DNA from 3 places in the Luteibacter sp. PvP120 genome. Region 1 is predicted to be linked to each of the others. Evidence: predicted binding sites of a transcription regulator. Region 1 holds the regulator's gene; each other region holds the start of a gene.
What was found. Region 1 encodes sigma-54, which starts transcription at its own class of promoters, with help from an activator protein. Its sites were predicted from a motif close to TGGCACGNGCNTTGC; they were not measured.
Positions count from the first base shown of each region.

Region 1 (4,482 bases):
GGATCGGAGCTGGGCGGGACTTCGACCGCGTCGACGTCCATGGGCAGCTTGGGCATGACGTGGCGGGCAGCCGAGATCAGCGCCTTGCCGACGGCTTCGTGGGTCATGAGGAGCACACCGACGCTCATGGCCCGGGTACTCGCACTGGCTTGGGCTGGGTCATGGGGTCACTCGAGTTCGCGATGGAAGGTAAGTACGTTGCCGCGTTCCGAGCGGAAATGCTGGGCCAGCTTCTCGACCATGTAGACCGAGCGATGGCGGCCCCCTGTGCAGCCGATGGACACCGTGACATAGCTGCGGTCCTCACCTTCGAAGCGTGGCAGCCAGGTGTCTAGCCAACGGGCGACGTCGGCATAGTACTCGCCCACGAGTGGATTGGCGTCGAGGAATTCGCGCACCGGCAGGTCGCGGCCGGAAAACGGCCGCAGGCGAGGATCCCAGTGGGGGTTGGGCAGGCAGCGGGCGTCGAAGACGAAATCGGCATCCGACGGCAGTCCGCGGCGGTAGGCGAAGGACTCGAACAGCAGGGTGGTGCCGTCCGAGGCGGCCGCGTAGCCCGTGGCGAACAGGCGGCGCAGCTGGTGGACGTTGAGGTCGCTGGAATCGATGACCTTTTCGGCGATGGACACGAGCGGGCGCAGCAGGCGCCGTTCTTCCGCGATGGAATCGGCCAGCGAGCGTTTTTCCGCCGCCAGCGGGTGGCGGCGGCGTGTTTCCGAATAACGCTTGATGAGGACGTCGTCGCGGCTGTCGAGGAAGATCAGGTGCACGTGCACGCCGGCCGTGGACAGCTCGGAAAGCACATGGGGCATGCGCGAGAGATCGATGCGGCGATTGCGCACGTCCACCCCGACAGCGATGCGTCGGCGCGGACCGTGCTCGCCCTGGCTGACGGCGGCGACCAGCTGAGGGATCAGTTCCGCCGGCATGTTGTCGACGCAGTAGAACTCGAGGTCCTCCAGCGCGCGCAGGGCGACGGTCTTGCCGCCCCCGGACATGCCCGTGAGCACCACGAGGTGGATGCCTTCTGGCTCGACGATGGGGCTCATGACGTCCTCGTTCATCTCGGTCACCATGGCGGTAGCCGGCGCATCTGGTGCGCCTGGCGGTCGATGAAGGTCTGTGCCGGATCGATGCCCTTGCTCTTGAGCACGTGGTTGCGCACGGCGGCTTCGACCAGCACGGCAAGGTTGCGGCCCGGCGCGACCGGGATGGTGATCTTGGGGACGTCCACGTCCAGCACGTTGCGCCGGCTGACATCGCCAGTGAGACGGGTCATGCCGTCGATGTCCTCGCCGGAGGTGAGCGGCTTGAGGTGGACGACCAGGCGCAGGTATTTGGAGGGCTTGACTGCCGTGTGGCCGAACATCTCGCGGATGTTGAGCACGCCCAGGCCGCGGACCTCGAGCAGGTCCTGCAGGAGTTCGGGGCAGGCGCCGTCGATCACGTCCGGAGCGATCAGCGTGAACTCGGTGGCGTCGTCCGCCACCAGCCGGTGGCCGCGGCTGATCAACTCGAGGGCGAGCTCGCTCTTGCCCGAGCCGGGCTCACCGGTGATGAGCACGCCGATGGAGAAGACCTCGAGGAAGACGCCGTGAAGGGTGACGCGGGGCGCCAGCGTGCGGGCCAGGTGGTACTGAAGGTAGGTGAGCAGCTCATGGCCGCGCTTGGTGCTCTGCCAGAGCGGGGTGTCGGTTTCTTCCGCGACCTCGCGAAGGTCGGGGGGGATCGACTGGTCTTTCGTGACGATCAGCGCGGCCGGCTGGTAGGCGGCGATCTTGTGGATCACTTCCCAGCGCTGGCGCGACTCCAGCCCGTCGAGGAAATTGAGCTCCTCGGTGCCGATGATCTGGATCTTGTTGGGATAGATGACGTTGAGGTAGCCGACCAGCGAGGGCCGGCGGCTCTGCTTGGCGTTGGGCTCGAGCACGCGTGACTCACCGCGCATGCCCGCGGCCCAGCGCAGCGCCATGCGGTCGTAAACGCCGTCGAAGAGTTGTCTGGCGGTGAGCCGGTCCACGCGTGAGATCCCTTTGGATGGCAAGACCGGCGCGAAAACGCCGGCCAGGGGGCTATTGTGCCATCAAACGCGCGGTGGCTTGCCCGGCGGCGCCTGAGGGCGGCCGCCGGGCGGTGGGGTCAGCTGGTGCTGGCGACGCGTGCGTCGCGGCCTTCGCTGTTGTGGTGATCCTTCAGTTTTTCCTTGTGCTTGCGCAGCTGGTCGGCCAGTTTGCCGATCATGGCGTCGATGGCCGAGTACAGGGTGTCACCCTTGTTGTCGTCTTCGAGGCGGGCAATCCCTTCGGCATGCAGGCGGGTGCCGGCGCAGTGCAGGGTGCCACCGGCCTTGTGTTCGTTCTTGTCGACGGAAAGAACCACGTCGAGGGCTTTGATGTTGTCGAAAAGGCGTTCGAAGCGGCTGACTTGCTGCTCCACGCGCTCGCGCAGGGCGGGGGTGATATGGATGTGCTGGCCGCTGATCTGGATTTGCATGACGCCTCCTTCTTGCTGAGGGTGTCGCCGTGGGGCGACAAGATCGGAACGACGGGGGTGCCGTTCCTCAAGCCTGAACTCCTGGGACCGTGGCGCGCCGATGGGGTTCCCCCCGATGTTTCTCAACTTGCGCGTACGCGTTCACTGGAGCTGGGAATGCGCATCGCTTCCCGGTACTTGGCCACCGTACGGCGAGCGACCTGAATGCCGCGTCGATGGAGTTCTTCGGCCAGCGCCTGGTCGGACAGCGGGCGCCGGGCGTCTTCGGCCGTGATCAGCTTGCGCAGCATGGCCTGGATGGCCGTGGCCGAGGCGCTGCCGCCGTCTTCGGTAGAGACGCCGCTGGAAAAGAAGTGTTTCAGCTCGAAGGTGCCGCGCGGGGTGTGCATGTATTTGCGCGTGGTGACCCGGGAGATGGTCGATTCGTGCATGCCCACCTCTTCGGCCACCTCGCGCAGCACCAGGGGATGCATGGCTTCCGGGCCGTAATCGAGGAAGGCGCTCTGCCGGCGGACGATGACCTCGGCGACCTTGGTCAGGGTTTCCGCACGGGATTGCAGGCTTTTCAGCAGCCAACGGGCCTCCTGCAACTGGCCCTTCATCCAGGTGGCGTCGTCGCCGCGTGCCCGGGCGATCAGGTTGCAGTAATGCTGGTTGAGACCCAGCCGCGGCTGGGAGTCGGGATTCAGGCTGACGTGCCAACGTCCTCCCTCGCGCCGGGCATACACGTCGGGTGCGACATATTCCACGGGGGTGGCATCCAGGGCCGCGCCGGGACGCGGATCGAGGCTGCGGATGAGGGCGGCGGCCGCGGCCACGTCGGCCTCGGCGGCTTTCAGCTTGCGGGCGATCCGGACGCTGTCGTTGCGGGCCAGCAGTTCCAGTTCCTCGTTGACGATGCGGATCGCCAGGTCGCGATACGGCGTTTCCGCCGCGAACTGGGATAACTGGCAGAGCAGGCAGTCGCGCAGGTCGAGGCTGGCGATGCCGGTGGGATCGAAGCGCTGCACGCGCTGGCGCACGGCTTCGATCTCGCCGACGCCCGGTCGCAGCTCGGCGGGCAGGGCGGCTTCCACCGCCTCCACGCCATCACGCAGGTAGCCGTCCTCATCCAGCGCGTGGATGATCGCCGTGGCGATCGCGTGGTCGCGGGGCGAGAACTGGGACAGGTTGAGCTGCCACTCCAGGTGTTGCTGCAGGCTCTGTGGCGCGGCGTTCTGCGGTTCGAAGCCGTCCTCGTCACCCCCGCCGCTGGCTCGCGAGGAGGCGCTGCCACCGTAGTCGCTCGCCTCGCCGTGGAAGCGGTCGTCCTCCCATTCCGGCGCGAGTTCTTCGGACGGGGTGGCGGTGGACTCGTCGTCCTTGGCGGACTTCGGGGTTTCCTGGCGGGACGGGTAGTCGTTATCGAAGTCCGGCCCGTCCGTGGACTCGCCGTCCGGATCGGCTTCCGCCTCGGCATCCTCGGCGAACTCGAGCAGCGGGTTGCCTTCGGCAATCTGGCGGAGCTCCGCTTCGAGCTCCAGCTGCGACAACTGCAGCAGGCGGATGGCCTGCTGCAGCTGGGGCGTCAGCGTGAGCTGCTGGTTGAGGCGAAACTGGAGTCCGGGTTTCATGCCTGCGATGCGTTAGGGGTTCAATGGCATCCTAACCCCATGCGACGTGCACAACCAGCATCCGCGCAGGCCGGACGTTCCGGCCGAATTCGCGTCACGACCAGGCGTGGATCAGATCCGGAATTCACGTCCCAGGTACACCTCACGGACCTTCTCGTCGGCGAGGATGTGTTGCGGCGTGCCGCGGGCGAGCACCTCGCCGTCGTTGAGGATGTAGGCGCGGTCGCAGATGCCCAGGGTCTCGCGGACATTGTGGTCGGTGATGAGCACGCCGATGCCGCGTTCCTTCAGGTGACGAACGATGCGCTGGATCTCGCCCACGGAGATGGGATCGACGCCCGCGAACGGTTCATCCAGCAGCATGTAGCGCGGCCGT
Region 1 is NZ_JBSRXP010000006.1:73,921-78,402, reverse strand. Features, by position in the region: gene ACVKN3_RS13245 (PTS sugar transporter subunit IIA) at 1-128, opposite strand, end outside; gene rapZ (RNase adapter RapZ) at 168-1,049, opposite strand; gene hprK (HPr(Ser) kinase/phosphatase) at 1,070-1,972, opposite strand; gene hpf (ribosome hibernation-promoting factor, HPF/YfiA family) at 2,140-2,493, opposite strand; gene ACVKN3_RS13225 (RNA polymerase factor sigma-54) at 2,616-4,106, opposite strand; gene lptB (LPS export ABC transporter ATP-binding protein) at 4,218-4,482, opposite strand, start outside.

Region 2 (4,482 bases), on a different contig from region 1:
TGCCGTGAAGTATTCGGAGAACTGGGCGTGGTTGCGGCTCATGCCCGACAGGGCGCTACGCAGCAGGCGCAGCTGGCCGTCGAGGTCGCCTGCGGTGGCCTGGCCCTGGTTACCGGACTCGGCCATGCCCGCGACACTGCCGTGCGCGTGGTCGATCGCCGTCGAAATCCTGGCGCTGGCCTCCGTCAATCGACCGGCGGTGTCGCGTGCGCCCTCGAGGTTGCCCACCAGATCTTGCAGGCTGACGCCCAGCGCCTGCGCGTTGGTCAGCACCATGCCCTGCTGCTCGATCGCCTGGATGGTGGTGGCCGGCGGCGTTCGCGGCACCTCGGCAGGCCTGAGCAAGGCGCCGAGCGCGCTGGCGGCCGCCGGGTACTGGGCGGAGAGGGCGCTGACTCGTGCGGCGTCGCCCGTAGCGGCGGCGTTGGCGAGGAGGCGTACGTGCTGGCTCCAGAGGAGGGTCATGATTTCGCTTTCGCTTGGTCGGATGGTCGCCCCTAGTAATCGTCCAGGAGCCGTCGTTCTTGAGCCAAGCAATCCGCGTGCCACCTTTGACCCTTAGCGTCTTGGAGCAAGAGCCGGCGGGTGCCACCCTCGGGGCCACGCCTGCGGCGACCCGCTAGGGAAGGGCCGCTCCGCGGCCGTTTATTGATTGCCCTACGGGCCGGGTCGGGCTTCGAACGGGGGTTTCCGATTCGACCTCCTGTCTCAGCGGAAACGGCCGGCCGTCCTGGCCGGCCCCCTTCGGGCCTTGTCCGTTCGAACCCCTCGCCTGCGGCTACCGACCCCGAGGGTGGCACCCGCCGGCTCTTTCGACGACTGAGGTGGCGTGTGGGCGAGCACAGAGCCAGGTTTCGCTTCGTTGCTGGGAACGCTCGCCTGCCTGTTGCGCATGGCATCGGTCGCCTTAGATACGTTGAGGGTTCGCGCACGTGCGTGCGCTCCTACCCGGACGGCAGATCAGGCGTTGCATATGCCACAACCGGCACTACCCCTGGGGTAGGAGCGCACGATGTGCGCGAAAAGCCAACGAAGCGGCGACGCCACACCCTGCACGTCTGCGGTCGCTCGCGTAACAACCTGCCTCAGTCTGGGGAAGAGCCGGCGGGTAGCCCCCTCGGGGCCGGTAGCCGCAGGCGAGGGGTTCGAACGGACAAGGCCGCGTAGCGGGGCCGGCCAGGACGGCCGGCCATTTTCGCTGAGCCATGGATGGCGAATCGAAAATCCCCGTTCGGAGCCCGACCCGGCCCGTAGGGCAATCGATATACGGCCGCGGAGCGGCCCTTCCTTGACGGGTCGCCGCAGGCGTGGCCCCGAGGGGGCTACCCGCCGGCTCTTGTCCGAAGCCAGCATGCTCCTGCTCCAAGACGCCAAGGCTCTCGCTCCAAAGCCCCACACGGCTCAAGCAAACCGCCCCGCCGCCGATACGCTCCGCGACACCCCCTTTCGCAAGCCCAGGCACGACATGGCCCGCCCGCTGCTCGACACCGTCGAAACCTTTACCCGCCTGGCCGGACACAACCGCGTGGCCATGCTGCTGTTCCGCCTGGGCGACCGCCAGGCGTTCGGCATCAACGTGTTCAAGGTGCGCGAGGTACTGCGCCGCCCGCGTCTGGAGCGCATGCCCAGCATGCACGAGCTGGTTTCGGGCAGCTTCGACTACCGCGGCCAGACCATTCCGGTGGTCGACCTGGCCGCGGCCATGGGCTACCCGCCGCTGGCCGACGTCGCCAGTGCGCACCTGATCGTCACGGAGTTCAACCGTTCCGTGCAGGGCTTCCTCGTCTCCGACGTGGATCGCATCGTTCATATCGACGGCTCGAACATGGCCGCGCCGCCGCCGGCCCTGGGCTATGGGGCGCGGGTGAACGCGGTGACCCGCCTCGACGGCGACCTGCTTGCCGTGGTCGATGTAGAGCAGGTGCTGGCCAGCGTGGACCCTCGCGCCGTGGAGCTCTCGGAACGCGTCCAGCAGGCCGCCCACGTACAGCAGGTCGGCAGCCGCCGCGTGCTGGTGGTGGACGATTCCCTGGTCGCCCGCACCCAGATCGTCGACCTGTTCCGCAAGATGGACCTGGAATGCGTGGTGGCGAAGGACGGCAAGGAAGGCCTGGAGAAACTGCGCGAGCTGGCGGCCGGCCCGGCGGCCGATCGTGTCGCGCTGGTCGTGTCGGACATCGAGATGCCGCTCATGGACGGTTACGCGCTCACCCGCGCCATCCGCGAGGAGCCGGGCCTGCGCCATTACAAGGTCCTGCTGCACAGCTCGCTCAGCGGCGTATTCAACGAGGCGATGGTCGAGCGCGTGGGTGCCGACCGCTTCATCGCCAAGTTCCAGCCGGACGTGCTGGCCACGGCGGTACTGGAACTGCTCCCGGCCTGACGTTGACCTGACACGGAGGCCATCGCGCCGCGTCGGAATTCCGGCGCAGCCCTTGGTCGCTCCCCTGCATCACCCCGAAAACGGCGCTACGGCGCCGTTTTTCGTGAAGCCTGCCGCGTGGCACGCGTCTTGCTCAACCCCTCGGGCCAGGATCACCGAGGGGAAAGCCCATGATCGATTCATCCGACAAGCTGTTCGGCGTACACGCCCAGGCCCTTGGCCTGTGGCAGCGCCGTGCCGAGGTCATTTCCTCCAACCTCGCCAACGCCGATACGCCGGGCTTCCTCGCTCGCGACCTCGACTTCAAGAAGGCCATGAGCGCCGCCACGGGTGCCACCGACGGCACCACGCTGCCGATGACGGCGACCGAGTCCGGCCACATCGGCGGCAACCCCGCCGTGGCGCTGGGCGAAGCCAACAAGATGGCCTATCGCGCCGAGACGCAGCCGTCCATGGACGGCAACACCGTCGACACCCAGGTCGAGCAGGCGCAGTTCGCCGCCAACGCCATCCATTACCAGGCGTCGCTCAGCTTCATCAACGCGCAGATCCACACCATGCGCCTCGCCATCACCGGGACCGCCTCATGAGCCTGCTGAAGATCTTCGATGTGGCCGGTTCGGGCATGGCCGCCCAGTCCGCCCGGCTCAATACCACCGCCAGCAACATGGCCAACGCCGACAGCCTGTCGGGCAGCGAGGCCACCGCGTACCGCGCGAAGCAACCCACGTTTGCCGCCGTGCAGCAGCAGGTGGACGGGCAGACGGAAAACGGCGGCGTGCGCACGCTCGGCGTCACCGAAAGCCAGGCTCCCGTGCAGTCGCGCTACGAGCCGGCCAATCCGCTCGCGGACGCCAACGGCTATGTCTATTCAAGCAACGTCAACCCGGTCGACGAGCTGGTCAACATGATCTCCGCGTCGCGCTCCTACCAGAACAACGTCGAAGTCATGAACAGCGCCAAGCAGCTCATGCAGAAGACGCTGGACCTCGGCAAATAAGGCACCCTCCCATGGTCGATTCCCTTACCGGTACTGCCTCCACGTCGTCGTCCTCGACCGCGTCCACCTCCGCCGCGTCCTCGTCCAGCCAGCTGAAGGAGCAGACCCTCAACCAGTCGGATTTCCTGAAGCTGATGGTCACCCAGATGACCAACCAGGACCCGACCAAGCCGATGGATTCCACGCAGATGGTCGCGCAGATGGCGCAGTTCTCGCAGGTGGCCGCCACGCAGCAGTTGCAGGGCTCGTTCGATTCGCTGTCCACCAACCTCACCGGCGACCAGTTCGTCCGTGCGGCGTCGCTGGTCGGCAAGGATGCGCTGGTGCCCTCCACGGCGGCCAAGCTCGAGGGAAGCGCCATGAGCGGCGCGGTCAACGTGGGCAGCTCCGGCACCTACGTGAACGTCCAGATCAAGGACGCCTCCGGCAACGTGGTGCGCAACATCCCGATGGGGCAGCCGGATGCCGGCCTGCAGACCTTCGCCTGGGACGGCAAATCCGACGACGGCACGCAGCTGGCCGACGGCGTGTACCAGATGTCCGCCACTTCCGGCGGCACCGCGATCAATACCTTCGTTCGCGGAAAGGTGGAAGGCGTCGGCGCTTCGGGCACCGACGGTACCTACGTGCAGGTGGCCGGCTACGGCGGTGCCCTGCTCAGCCAGATCGCACAAATCCTGTAACTCCAGCAAGGAATACCCACCATGCCTTTCGATATCGCCCTCAGCGGCATCAACGCGGCGTCTTCCGACCTGGAAGTCACCGCCAACAACATCGCCAACGTCAACACCGTCGGCTACAAGGGCTCGCGCGCCGAGTTCTCGCAGGTCTACTCGGTGGCCGGTGAAAACCTCTCCGCCACCGCGGCCGGCAGCGGCGTTCGCCTGACCAACATCGCCCAGCAGTTCGGCGACGGCAATGTCACCCAGACCGGCAACTCGTACGATTTCGCCCTGAGTGGCGCGGGCTTCTTCACGCTGCGCGATGCCTCCGGCTACTCGTACTCGCGCGCGGGCAACTTCCATCCGGACGACAACGGCAACATCGTCAACGCCACCGGCCAGAACCTGCAGGTCTACCCGCCGACCGCCACCGGCGG
Region 2 is NZ_JBSRXP010000005.1:47,849-52,330, forward strand. Features, by position in the region: gene ACVKN3_RS11485 (methyl-accepting chemotaxis protein) at 1-465, opposite strand, end outside; gene ACVKN3_RS11490 (chemotaxis protein) at 1,466-2,383, shown strand; gene flgB (flagellar basal body rod protein FlgB) at 2,554-2,973, shown strand; gene flgC (flagellar basal body rod protein FlgC) at 2,970-3,383, shown strand; gene ACVKN3_RS11505 (flagellar hook assembly protein FlgD) at 3,395-4,066, shown strand; gene flgE (flagellar hook protein FlgE) at 4,088-4,482, shown strand, end outside.
Region 2: flgB (flagellar basal body rod protein FlgB) is a predicted target of sigma-54. The motif match lies at 2,502-2,516, and genes of this name have one in related genera.

Region 3 (4,482 bases), on a different contig from region 1:
CGCCGGCCGATCGACACGCCGCTCGACGTCGGCGTGCGCGCCATCAACGCCCTGCTCACCGTGGGCCGCGGGCAGCGCATCGGCCTGTTCGCCGGCTCCGGCGTGGGCAAGTCCACCCTCATGGGCATGATGACGCGCTTCACCGATGCCGACGTCGTCGTGGTCGGACTGATCGGCGAGCGCGGTCGCGAAGTCAAGGAATTCGTCGACCACACGCTGGGCGAGGAAGGCCGCCGTCGCGCCGTGGTGGTCGCCGCCCCGGCGGATGCGCCGCCGCTGAGCCGGCTGCGTGGTGCCCAGGTTGCCACCGCCGTGGCCGAGCATTTCCGCGACCAGGGCAAGCGCGTGCTGTTGCTGATGGACTCGCTGACCCGTTACGCCCAGGCGCAGCGTGAGATCGCCCTGGCCATCGGCGAACCGCCAGCGACCAAGGGCTACCCACCGTCGGTGTTCGCCATGCTTCCCGCGCTGGTGGAACGCGCGGGTAACGATGCCGAAGGCATCGGCTCGATCACGGCGTTCTATACCGTGCTCACCGAGGGCGACGACTATCGCCACGATCCCATCGCCGACTCCGCCCGCGCCATCCTCGATGGTCATATCGTGCTGTCGCGCGACATGGCCGAGGCGGGCCACTATCCGGCCATCGACATCGAGGCCTCGATCAGCCGCGTCATGCCGGCGGTGGTCAGCAAGGAGCACATGCGCTCGGCGCAACGGTTCCGCCAGGTGTATTCCGCGTATCGCCAGCAGCGCGACCTGATCGCCGTGGGCGCGTACCAGAAGGGCAGCGATCCGCGTACGGACGAGGCCATCGCCCTGTATCCGCGTCTTTCCGCGTTCCTCCAGCAGGAAACCGACATGCCGGTAAACCTCGCCGAAGCCGAGGCGGAACTGGTCGACGCCGCGAGTGCCGGCTGATGGCATCACGCGCCGACCGCCTGCAGCCCGTCGTCGACCTGGCCGCCGAGAAGGCGGAGGAAGCGACACGGGTACTCGCGTCGCACCAGCGCGCGCTGGCCGAGAGCGAGCATCAACTGGTCGAGTTGCGTCGCTATCGCAACGAATACGCCTCCATGCCCGACGGCATCGGCGTCAGCGCGCTGCTCAACCGCCAGCAGTTCCTGCAGAAGATCGACATGGCCATCGTGCAGCAGCTGGGCGAGGTGCAACGGCGCGAGCAGGCGCTGGAGCATGCCCGCCAGGGCTGGTCCGATGCACGCGGACGGGCCAAGGCGCTGGATTCGGTCACCGTCAAATACCGCGAGCAGGAGCGCAAGTCGCAGGACCGGCGCGAGCAGGAACAGGCCGACGAGCGCTCGCAATACCGCAAGAACCCCACCGGAAGAAACGCATGAACAACGCCAACGTCGCCCTCAACATCGCTCGCCCGGTCAGCCAGGCGCCGTCGTCCGCTTCGGCGAAGGCGACGGACGATACGACGCCGTCGAAGCGCTTCGATGCGGTGTTCGGCGATGCCCGTGCGCAGGTACATGCGCAGGCGCATGCGAGTGTGCACGCCACGCCGCGCGCGGATGCCGGCCGCGCGGCAGCGCGTGCGGACCACAAGAACGATGCGCGCACGGCAAAGCAGGACGCCGGCGACGACAAGGACGCCGACACCAGCGCCACGTCCCATGCCGCCGCGAAGCAGGACGCCACGGCCGCGAAGGACGAACCGAACAAAGACGACGCCTCCGACGACGACCATTCCATCGCCACGACGATGCTTGCGCTGATCGGTGTGCCGCCCAAGGTCACCGAACTGGCAACGAAGACGCTCGGCGCGCTCAAGGATGCCGGCGGCAAGACCGGCGAGCTGGCCGCCGGTGCGCTGGCCATGGGCCTGCCGCTGGCGCATGGCGTGCCGGCCCCGGCGGGCGGCGATGCCGCCAAGGCGCTGCTCACCTCGACCGATACCGCGGCCTCGTCCGGCGTGCTTGCGGCCACGGCATCGCCTGTCGCGGTATCGCCGCTGGCCACGCTGCTCGCCGCCCGCGCGGCGGTGACCACGGGTGCCAAGGACGACGCGGCATCCGATCCGACCACGAGTCCCATGCCCCTGGTGCATACGCCGGGACTGGCCCCCGTGGATGGCGCCATGGTCCAGGTGCAGGCCACCCAGGCCGCCACCGCGCCGCAGTTCGCGCAGGAACTGGGCGAACAGATCGCGTGGATGGGTAGCGGCCAGATCAAGGAGGCCCGGATCAAGCTGCACCCGGAAGAACTCGGCAGCATGGACGTGCGCGTGAGCATGGATGGCGGCAAGGTCAACGTGGCCATCCTCGCCCAGCATCCGGCCGCCGTGCACGCCGTGCAGCAGACGCTGTCGCAGCTGGACAGCATGCTCGCCCACCATGGCCTGTCCCTGGGCCAGGCCGATGTCGGCCAGCAGCAGGCCGGGCAGGGCCGTCAGGGCACGAGCGACGGCGGTAACGGGCAGGGCGGAACGGACGAGCCGGCCGTCGCTACGGTGCTCGCCACCTCCCGCGTGTCGCGGGGCCTGGTCGACGAGCGCGCCTGAGGGCGCTTCGGCGGCATTGCATTGGCGCGCGTCAAGCTTTCGACGCGCCACGGCGAACCGCCCGAACGCCCGTGCCGCGTCGCAGGGCGGTTTCCGCTAGCCGCATCGCCTGACCCCGGCTGGCACGTCGTTTGCAATAAACCCCTCGGGCCCATCGGGCAACGATTCCACCGCATTCGCACCACAGAGGTTTTTCAGGCATGGCCGACGTAGAACAGGACGCCCCCGAGGGCACCCCGAAGAAAAAGAAGGGCAAGGGCAAGTTGCTGGTCATTGCCGCGATCGTCGTGCTGGCGGCCGGTGGTGCCGGCGGCTGGTTCATGATGAAGGGCGGCCACGGCAAGCCCGGCGCCGCGGCGGCCGCGGAAGCGGCCAAGGCCAAGCCGGCCGTGTACCTGCAGATGGATCCGGCCTTCGTGGTCAACTTCCAGGACGAGAACGCGCTGCGCTTCCTGCAGATCGGCGTCAACGTCATGTCCCACGATCCGGAAGCGATCGCTGCCGCGAAGGAAGCCGATCCGGAGATCCGTAACGCGCTGCTGATGCTGTTCTCGGCGCAGGACGTCAAGAGCCTTTCCGACGTGAAGGGCAAGCAGAAGCTGCAGGCGGCCGCACTGGCCGAAATCCAGCGCGTGCTGAAGGAAAAGATCGGCCGTCCGGGTGTGGATGCCGTCTACTTCACCAGCTTCATCATGCAGTGACGGGAAGCCAACGGCGATGAGCGACATTCTCACCCAGGAAGAAATCGACGCGCTGCTGGCCGGTGTGGAAGGCGGGGCCGTCGATACCGAGGTCGAGCTTCCGCCGCCCGGTGGTATCCACGATTACGATTTCACCCAGCAGGACCGCATCGTCCGCGGTCGCCTGCCCACGCTGGAAATGGTCAACGATCGCTTCGCCCGTTATTTCCGCGCCAACCTGTTCAACGTGCTGCGCAAGTCGTGCGAAGTCTCGGTGCTGGGCGTGAAGATGACCAAGTTCAACGAGTACGTGCATTCGCTGGCGGTGCCCAGCAACCTCAACCTCATCCGTATCAAGCCCCTGCGCGGCACCGCCCTGATGGTGTTCGAGCCGCGCATGGTCTTCACCGTGATTGACAACTTCTTCGGCGGGGACGGCCGCTACCACGCGCGCATCGAGGGTCGCGACTTCACGCCCACCGAGAACCGCGTGATCCAGATCGTGCTGGCCGAGGCCTTCACGGCCATGGCGGAAGCCTGGGCACCCGTGCTGAAGATGCAGTTCGAGTTCCTCAACTCCGAGATCAACCCGCAGTTCGCCAATATCGTCAGCCCCACCGAGACGGTGGTGGTGTCGCGCTTCCATATCGAACTGGATGGCGGTGGCGGCGAAGTGCACCTGACCTTGCCCTACTCGATGGTCGAGCCGATCCGCGAGCTGCTGGATGCAGGCGTGCAGAGCGACCGGGCGGAGCGCGACGAGCGCTGGATCCAGAACCTGCATGAGGAAATCCTCGACGCCGAGGTGGAGATCACCTCCATGCTGGCCGAGGCACGCCTCACCATCGGCGACTTCCTGCACCTGCGCAAGGGCGACATCATTCCGATCTCGCTGCCCGAAACGGCCACCGTGTTCGCCGAGGACGTGCCGATCTTCCGCGGCCGCATGGCCAACTCCGGGGGTAACAAGGCGGTGCAGTTCGAGTCGCTGATGCGCAAGCGCGGCGAGGGCAGGGCGATGCCCGTCACTACCACCGAGCCGATGCCCGTACTGGCGTGATACGCCGTCAATGGACCGGCATGGTGTCTTAGTGCCGTCGAGCGTCAGGTTTCCGGCGAGCGTCACTTTCCGGTCGTGGTCCACGACCGGCGAGGGATGGGCAAGGCACTGAGTGCACACGGGAAATTCACGCTTTCTTTCCCTTTTACGGCATGGCACGGCGTTTGCTTTCTACGTTCCGTATCCCGGTAAATCACTTCTGGAACGGACATGAACGA
Region 3 is NZ_JBSRXP010000005.1:71,246-75,727, forward strand. Features, by position in the region: gene fliI (flagellar protein export ATPase FliI) at 1-921, shown strand, start outside; gene fliJ (flagellar export protein FliJ) at 921-1,358, shown strand; gene ACVKN3_RS11610 (flagellar hook-length control protein FliK) at 1,355-2,524, shown strand; gene ACVKN3_RS11615 (flagellar basal body-associated FliL family protein) at 2,725-3,225, shown strand; gene fliM (flagellar motor switch protein FliM) at 3,242-4,264, shown strand.
Region 3: ACVKN3_RS11615 (flagellar basal body-associated FliL family protein) is a predicted target of sigma-54. The motif match lies at 2,645-2,659, and genes of this name have one in related genera.